Regions from separate parts of the Radiobacillus sp. PE A8.2 genome, predicted to be linked through region 1. Evidence: riboswitches for the same ligand, from Rfam matches in the RefSeq annotation. Region 1 holds a riboswitch; each other region holds the start of a gene.
What was found. Region 1 has a riboswitch for S-adenosylmethionine ahead of ACI6MV_RS21925 (methionine ABC transporter ATP-binding protein). Riboswitches for the same ligand answer to the same signal wherever they lie in the genome.
Positions count from the first base shown of each region.

Region 2: linked by a shared signal. The riboswitch ahead of metK (methionine adenosyltransferase) and the one ahead of ACI6MV_RS21925 (methionine ABC transporter ATP-binding protein) in region 1 are both predicted to bind S-adenosylmethionine.
Region 3: linked by a shared signal. The riboswitch ahead of ACI6MV_RS10805 (5-methyltetrahydropteroyltriglutamate--homocysteine S-methyltransferase) and the one ahead of ACI6MV_RS21925 (methionine ABC transporter ATP-binding protein) in region 1 are both predicted to bind S-adenosylmethionine.
Region 4: linked by a shared signal. The riboswitch ahead of ACI6MV_RS12985 (PLP-dependent aspartate aminotransferase family protein) and the one ahead of ACI6MV_RS21925 (methionine ABC transporter ATP-binding protein) in region 1 are both predicted to bind S-adenosylmethionine.

Region 1 covers NZ_JBJGXI010000058.1:22,609-24,815, forward strand. Annotated here, with positions in the region: gene solA (N-methyl-L-tryptophan oxidase) at 1-704, shown strand, start outside; SAM riboswitch class I at 804-906, shown strand; gene ACI6MV_RS21925 (methionine ABC transporter ATP-binding protein) at 1,083-2,117, shown strand; gene ACI6MV_RS21930 (methionine ABC transporter permease) at 2,107-2,207, shown strand, end outside.
Region 2 covers NZ_JBJGXI010000043.1:35,443-37,649, forward strand. Annotated here, with positions in the region: gene ACI6MV_RS19225 (hydrolase) at 1-121, shown strand, start outside; gene ytkD (RNA deprotection pyrophosphohydrolase) at 317-814, shown strand; SAM riboswitch class I at 916-1,025, shown strand; gene metK (methionine adenosyltransferase) at 1,230-2,207, shown strand, end outside.
Region 3 covers NZ_JBJGXI010000017.1:36,469-38,675, reverse strand. Annotated here, with positions in the region: gene ACI6MV_RS10810 (histidinol-phosphatase) at 1-427, shown strand, start outside; SAM riboswitch class I at 696-797, shown strand; gene ACI6MV_RS10805 (5-methyltetrahydropteroyltriglutamate--homocysteine S-methyltransferase) at 893-1,993, shown strand.
Region 4 covers NZ_JBJGXI010000022.1:40,165-42,371, reverse strand. Annotated here, with positions in the region: gene ACI6MV_RS12985 (PLP-dependent aspartate aminotransferase family protein) at 1-1,280, opposite strand, end outside; SAM riboswitch class I at 1,358-1,471, opposite strand; gene metX (homoserine O-acetyltransferase MetX) at 1,502-2,207, opposite strand, start outside.

The DNA of each region.
Region 1 (2,207 bases):
TATTAATGAGTGAGAATTGTATTAGGGCGTTCCGTAAACAAGCAGAAGCACATGGTGCAGTGCTTAAGGTTAATGCCCCCGTAACATCGATCTCTATTTTTGAAAATAGTGTAAAAGTGGAAACAGCTGAGGAAAGCTTTACGGCAGAATCTTTAATCATGACGCCTGGAGCAGGTACAAGAATGCTTCTTCCATTAGTAAAGTTGGAATTACCACTGCAAGAGGAGCGAAATACATTCTCTTGGTTTGACACAGACGAAAGTATCTACAATGCGACTGCGTTTCCGGCCTTTTCATTTGAATTACCAACGGAAACATATTACGGATTTCCAAGCATTGATCAAGCAGGTGTCAAAATAGGGCGACACGATGGTGGGATTCCAAGAGATATGAGCCAACCGTTAGATGAATTTGGCACATATGAACAAGATGAGCGAGATGTAAGTCGTTATGCTGAACGGTGTATGCCAAAAGTTGGTGCCCATAATATCGGTAGGGCATGTACGTACACGATGACTCCAGACGGGGATTTTATCATTGATAAGCACCCTGATCATGAGCATGTTATTATTGCTTGCGGATTTTCAGGACATGGATTTAAATTCAGTAGTGTGATCGGAGAGATTTTAAGCCAATTGGTGACGGGAAATCGTGAAACAGCATTAGATATTAGTCCTTTTTCTATAAAAAGATTTCCAAAATAATGTAAATATTACCGTTATTTGATATTCGCAAAGTTTGTCTAATATTGTTGACAAGTTTGCGGCAACACGATATGATGTGAAAATATTAACTAAATAGTATGCTTATCAAGAGTGATTGAGGGACAAGGCCCAATGACATCCAGCAACCTTCTTTAAAGAAAGGTGCTACATCCTACAGAAGATTTTTTCTGAAAGATAAGGTTTTTATAAAATAAAGAGCCTCTTTCAATTGAAATGGGCTCTTTTTTATACTGGAATAATCGTCAGAACGACTGTTGCTTCAAAACATAAAGTAAACGGGGATGTTTAAGTGGGAGTCTACGGACGCTAATACAGTGCTGAACTGCAGCGTTTGAGAAAGCAAAGGAGTAGAGTTATATGTTAGTACTTGAAGGAATTCGGAAGGTTTACGGTGAGGGTGGAGAAAACCCCGTTGAAGCTTTAAAAGATATAAACCTCGAGGTGAAAAAAGGCGAAATATTCGGTGTTGTCGGCTATAGCGGTGCAGGTAAGAGCTCGTTGATCCGTTGTGTAAATTTATTGGAAAAGCCTACCTCGGGAAAAGTGAAAGTGAACGGAATTGATCTAACAAAATTATCTCCTAAAAAGCTAAGAGCGGAACGTAAGAAAATAGGGATGATTTTCCAACAGTTTAATCTTTTACATTCGAAAACGGCGTTTGGAAATGTTGCTATGCCACTTATTTTAGAAGGCTATAGCAAAGATGAGATTGAGAAAAAAGTAACGAAGCTTCTCTCTTTTGTAGGTCTAGCAGATAAAGCAGATCATTATCCTGAGCAACTTTCCGGTGGACAGAAGCAAAGAGTTGGTATTGCTAGAGCGCTAGCAACCGATCCACACGTATTATTGTGTGATGAGGCTACTTCGGCACTTGATCCAGATACAACGAACAACGTGTTAGAACTGTTAAAGCAGGTTCGTGAAGAGTTAGGTATTACGATTCTATTAATCACCCATGAGATGAACGTGATTAGAGACATTTGTGATCGCGTAGCCGTGCTAGATGGTGGCGTAATTGTGGAACAGGATACTACTATTAATTTGTTTACTGAACCGAAAACAGCGATAGCTAGGAGCTTTGTTCGGACCGTATTAAATGATGCGTTACCAGAAGCAACTTTAAGAAAAGTTTTAGAAAAAAGTGCTTCTAATTCTGTATATCGAATTCTGTATAAAGGGGAATCTGCTAATGATCCATTACTTTCTGATGTTGCTAAGAATTTCAGCGTAGATATTAACGTCATCTATGGAACAATTACAGAACTTCAAGGACAGCCGTTTGGTAATATTATTGTGGAATTGAACGGGGAAGCAAGTGAGATTACTAAAGTCGTTGACTTTATTAAAGGGAAAAAGGTGACGATTAAGGAGGTAGTGCCAGATGCAGTTTGATTGGGCTTGGTTTTGGCCTGAATTATTAGGGTCTCTTAATGAAACATTGTATATGATCATCGTCACTTTCCTAATTTCAATCTTAATCGG
Region 2 (2,207 bases), on a different contig from region 1:
CGATAAATCGAATGATCGATATGACGAAGGAATAAAAAAGGCATTTGAAATGATACACAAGCTTGGTGATGAAAAAACAAGAGACCATATAGAAAGCATGGGAGTGTTGGGCGCAGAGTAATCTGCGTCCGATTCTTTTGTAACCATATGTTTACCTAAACAGTGAAAACAGGTATAGAACAGTATAAATATAATTGGACATTCATGAACGATATCGTTCAAATGAATTCCCAAAAAGGTAATGCTTATGAGATGATGTAATTAGAAGTTGATATTTAATCACCAAAGGAAATTATCGAATATAATACTATTATTAATGAAGAAGGTAGATGAAGTAATTATGGTAATATTTAAGGATTATTACAACAATGAAGTCGAATTGTCATTCGACGATCATCCTTTTTCATCAGGTCCAAAACATGTCTGGGTAATCTGCAGGTTCAACAATCAGTGGCTGTTAACGAAGCATAAAGATAGGGGCATAGAATTTCCTGGAGGAAAAGTAGAGGATGGGGAAACAGCGGAGGATGCTGCCATACGGGAAGTACACGAAGAGACGGGTGGATCAGTGGGAGAGTTAATTTATATTGGTCAATATTATGTGCGCGGAAAAAGTGATCATGTGATTAAGAATGTTTATTTTGCAACGATAGACATGGTAATTGAACAGGAAACTTACTATGAAACAGACGGACCGATATATTTAGCTGACCTTCCAGATCGAATTGCCTTGGATCCAGATTTCAGTTTTATGATGAAAGATGGTGTTCTGCCTAATAGTTTAGAACGGATCGATCAATTAAAAGTGTTTTAGAGACAACGTAAATAAAAGTTATTTTCAAATCATGTCAAAATCGCAGTTTGAATCATTGACAATATATACTAGTTTCGTTACGATAAAGTGCGAACGGACTCGATTTATCCTGAGCTGGTGAAGGGACAGGCCCAATGAAGCCCGGCAACCACCTAGAGATTAGGAAAAGGTGCTAACCTGTAGCAAGGACATGTTCCTTGAACGATAAGTAGAGTGGATAGGGGAAACCCTTTTATACCCGTGGCCAATACAAGCCAATTGTGGGTTACCCTCATATTTTAACATCATTAGTTAATACTTATATATAACTGCTTTTTCTGAACTTGAAAAGAGCTAATGTATATAATTCAAAGCAAATGACAGGGAAAAAGAGAAGTTCCGTATTACTTGTTTACATGAAGGAGGATTATGCAGAATGGCTGCAAATCGTCGATTATTTACCTCAGAGTCTGTCACAGAAGGACACCCGGATAAAATATGTGATCAAATCTCTGACAGCATTCTTGATGAAATTTTAAAAAGTGATCCAAATGCAAGGGTTGCATGTGAGACAACGGTAACAACTGGCTTGGTACTAGTTTCTGGAGAAATCACAACTAGTACATATGTTGATATCCCAAGTATCGTACGTAAGACAATAAAAGGGATTGGGTACACACGTGCAAAGTATGGTTTCGATGCGGAGACATGTGCTGTGCTAACTGCAATTGATGAGCAATCACCTGATATTGCAGGTGGGGTAAACCAGGCGTTAGAGGCGCGCGAAGGTACGATGACGGAAAGTGAGATTGAATCTATTGGTGCTGGTGACCAAGGTTTAATGTTTGGCTATGCCAATAAAGAGACACCAGAATTAATGCCGTTACCTATTTCATTAGCACATAAGCTTGCTAAGCGCTTATCTGATGTTCGTAAAGATGAAACACTAGATTACTTACGCCCGGACGGTAAAACACAAGTAACCGTTGAATATGATGAAAATGACAAGCCGATTCGTATTGATACGATTGTCATTTCCACACAGCACCACCCAGAAGTTGAATTAAGCCAAATTCAACAGGATATTAAAGAAGCGGTTATTAATCCAATCGTTCCTAAAGAATTGCTTGATGAGAAGACAAAATACTTCATCAACCCAACAGGAAGATTCGTAATTGGTGGACCTCAAGGGGATGCAGGATTAACAGGACGTAAAATTATTGTAGATACGTACGGTGGTTATGCGCGCCATGGTGGCGGTGCATTTAGTGGGAAAGACGCTACAAAAGTTGACCGCTCAGCTGCATATGCTGCGCGTTATGTAGCGAAAAACATCGTCGCAGCTGATTTAGCTGATTCTTGTGAAGTGCAATTAGCATACGCGATCGGTGTAGCCGAGCCGGTTTCCATTTCA
Region 3 (2,207 bases), on a different contig from region 1:
GGATAACTTAACATCGAGGCAGCGAGTCCAATTGAAAGAAAATTATTATGCCTTGATTGAGGAATCTGCGAAAAGCGGCTTGTTTCAAATACTCGGTCACATCGACGCGATGAAAGGGTTTTATCCGGCATTTTCTCAAATTGAAACAAATGTTATTGATCATACGTTACAAATTATTGGCCAATCAGATGTAGCGATTGAAATAAACACATCCGGAAAAACAAAGGATTGTGGTGGCTGGTATCCAGCAGATGACATATTAGAGCGAGCGCTTTTTCATAACGTGAAAGTAACATTCGGATCTGATGCCCATACACCTGAGCGGATTGGTGAGGATTTTGATGCAGTCAGACATCGCTTGAAAGAAATTGGCTATAAGGAATGGGCATATTTCGTGCAAAAAGAAAGGTATATGACAGGTCTTTAGTTTGAGGAATGTGCCAAACTAACTACGTTAGCCAATTTCATAATACTCATTTTCAGCTATCTGCATCCACATTTAGTTGGATTAAACTGTCTCCGAAAAATGTACGGATGCAGATAGCTGTATAAGGTAATTATGAAATTGACTCACTTAATTAAGTTGTTTTGCATGTTTGAAAATTTATCCAAAAAAGTTGTTGTAATATTTAATAAATTGGATTACACTTAGTTACAGATAAATGGATCGAAGAAAAACACAATTTAATAGTTTATTCTTATCAAGAGAGATGGAGGGATTTGGCCCTGTGAAGTCTCAGCAACCAGTCGTTAAGACATGGTGCTAAGTCCAAAAGGTTTTAGCTTACAGATAAGAAGAATGTTTGATATTTTAAAGACCTTCTTCTTGTGAGAGGGTCTTTTTAAATTTGAAATAACGCCAAAAAATTAAAATGAAAAAGGGAGAGATTTTATGTCAATTACATTAACAAAAGCACCATTTAGAGCTGACCATGTTGGGAGTTTGCTTCGCCCGGATAGCATTCACGAAGCGAGAAAACAATTTGCTGAAGGCATAATTTCAGCAACACAATTACATGATATTGAAACAAAAGAAATAAAACGAATTGTCGATAAACAAATTGAAGTGGGATTAGAAGCAGTTACTGACGGTGAATTCAGACGAAGATTTTGGCATACGGATTTTTTAGAGCATTTAAATGGTGTGGAAGGTTATGTACCAGAACAAGGATTTCAATTTAAAGGAGAAGAAACAGAGCGTTATGATGTACGTGTAGTTGGAAAAGTCTCATTTAATCAAGATCACCCACATATTAAAGAATTTGTGGAGTTTAATGAAATAGTCGCTGGCAGAGCAGTAGCAAAGCAAACAATCCCGAGTCCGAACCAATTGTTTAATAAAGGCATTCTTGATGAATCCATCTATCCAAATATTGAAGAATATGCGAGTGATGTGATTTCAACCTACCGTGACGCTATTGAAGCATTTTATCAAGCAGGGGTTCGTTACTTGCAGTTGGATGATGTATATATTGCAGGGTTGTCTTCACCAGATATCCCATTTAATGAGGGAAAATACTCACGTGAATTTTTAATTGATTTAGCGCGAAAAGTAATTAACGGTGTGTTGGAAGGAAAGCCAGAGGACTTAGTTGTAACCACGCATTTATGCCGCGGAAACTATCGATCAAAATGGGCGTTTGCTGGCAGCTATGATTTGATTGCACCTACACTATTTGCTAAAGAAAAGGTTGATGGCTTCTTCTTGGAGTATGATGATGAACGATCTGGTAATTTTGCCCCATTAGAATACATTCCGAATGGCGGTCCGAAAGTTGTGCTTGGTGTTTTTACTTCTAAATTTGCCGAACTAGAAGATAAAGAAACGATTAAAGCACGTGTTGAGGAAGCGGCTAAATATGTTCCACTAGAGCAGTTGTGTATTAGTCCACAATGCGGGTTCGCTTCTACACATCATGGCAACCAATTAACCGAAGAGGAACAATGGCAAAAATTAAAATTGATTGTCGATGTAGCCAAAGGAATATGGTGACATTATTATAAATATTTTCTTATGAAAACGATTTTGAGAAGATACTTACTTATTTTTAGAAACCTTGATTGGCAGATGCCTTTCAAGGTTTTTGTTAGATTATTGATAAAACATCTTTATATATATAGTGATCAACCGTACGCATTTTTTCGTACAATTTACCATCATTCATAGTATAATAGAGCGAAAAGTGAGTACAAGAAATGTCTTCTCA
Region 4 (2,207 bases), on a different contig from region 1:
TTCACTAATGCTTGATCTAAATCGTTTGTAATGTCTCTTACTGACTCAATACCAACAGATAGGCGAACAAGTTCTTCTTTAACGCCTGTTTCTTCAAGCTGCTGCTTCGATAACTGTTGGTGTGTTGTTGATGCTGGATGTATGATTAATGATTTCGCGTCCCCTACGTTTGCTACGTGTGACCAAAGTGACACATTATTAATCAGCTTTCTTCCTGCTTCTTTTCCACCTTTTATACCGAACACAATCATCGAACCAAAGCCGTCTTTCAAGATTCGTTTAGAAAGCTCGTGTGACGGATGACTCTCTAATCCTGGGTAGCTAACCCAATCTACTGCAGGATGATTTTCCAAGTGAGTCGCAAGCTCTGCAGCATTACGGTTATGGCGCTCCACTCGTAAATGCAATGTTTCTAATCCTTGGATAAGCTGAAATGCATTATAAGGACTAAGTGCTGCCCCGAAATCGCGAAGTAATTGCACACGAACCTTCGTAATAAAAGCTAGTGTTCCAAAATCAACGGCGTACTGTATTCCGTTATAGCTTGGATCTGGTTGTGTAAAGGTTGGGTACTTTTCTGAATTCCAGTTAAAGCGTCCGCCATCGATAATGATGCCGCCGATTGATGTTCCGTGTCCGCCAATCCATTTTGTAGCAGAATGTACAACGATATCTGCACCTAAGGTAATTGGCTTACACACATACGGTGTTGCGAATGTATTATCGACAATTAGTGGAACTCCTGCATCATGAGCAATCGCTGCGACCGCTTCTACGTCCAACACTTGTAATCCTGGATTACCAATTATTTCGCCGAACACCGCTTTTGTTTTCTCATTGATCGCTTCTTTAAAATTTTCCGGATTGGTTGGATCAACGAATTTAACATTGATGCCGTACCTTGGCAGTGTGATTGCGAAAAGATTGTATGTTCCACCGTACAGGTTCGTACCGGCAACAATTTCATCTCCTGCACTTGCCAGATTCAAGATTGATAGTGTAATAGCTGACATCCCGGAAGAAGTTGCTACTGCCGCAACCCCATCCTCTAGAAGCGCCATTCGTTTCTCAAACACATCGACCGTTGGGTTACCGATACGCGAATAAATATTCCCTGGCTCATCTAGTGCGAATAATCGCTCGGCGTGCTCTGTATCGTGAAATACGTAAGAAGTTGTTTGATAGATTGGTACTGCTCTTGAGCCTGTTGTTGGGTCGGGTGCCTGCCCGCCGTGTAGTGTTAGTGTTTCTAAATCGTACGTTGTATTATGTTCAGTCATTGTAAATTCCCCCTAAGTAAATTTTGCTGTATAAAAAAACCCTCTTCCAAAGAAGAGGGCATAATATTTCATTCCTCCTCTTATCTGCCAGGAATAATATTCCTGCAGGATTTAGCACCTTCTCAAGCTACGTATAGCTTAATGGTTGCCGGGCTTCGTCGGGCCAGTCCCTCCGCCTCTCTGGATAAGAGATCCATATCTATTCACTTTTTTTGAACACCTTAATTCGTCGTTAACTTACTTTGGATAATCGGTGCCCATTTTTCAAATTCTACAAGAAACCCATCATGACCAAATTTCGTTCCTACTTCATAATAGGTTGCTTCCTTGCCTAGCCTTTGCATATGGCTGATAAAGGCGTTTAATTCTCTTGGCGGGAAGAGTAAATCACCGCTATAACTAATCGAGTAAATTGGTGCTTCTATTAGTGCAGCTGCTTTTTTCCATCCGCCACGATCGCGACCAATATCGTACGTATCCATCGCTTTTAATAAATACAAGTAACTGTTGGCATCAAACCGTTTTGTTAATTTTTTACCTTGATAATCAAGGTAAGATTCAATTTCATAAGCTATCTCTTCATGCGCAACTCCTGCTGGTGCTCGCTGCTCACGTCCAAAGCGTTCATTAAATAAATCTCCGGAGCGATACGTGATCATACCAATCATTCTCGCTAAGCTAAGCCCGTGCTCTGGAATCGTTTCAGCAGTGTAATTACCGTTGTTCCATTTTGGATCTTGCAGGATAGCTAATCGAGCAATGTTATTAAATGCAATTGCATAATCGTTTAGGTAAGGTGTTACGGCTACCGGAAATAATAGATCCATATAATCGGGATATAAAATTCCCCATTCTAGCGCCTGCATGCCACCGAGCGATCCGCCAGTAACTGCCTTTACATGATCAATTCCTAACTGCTTTAATGCT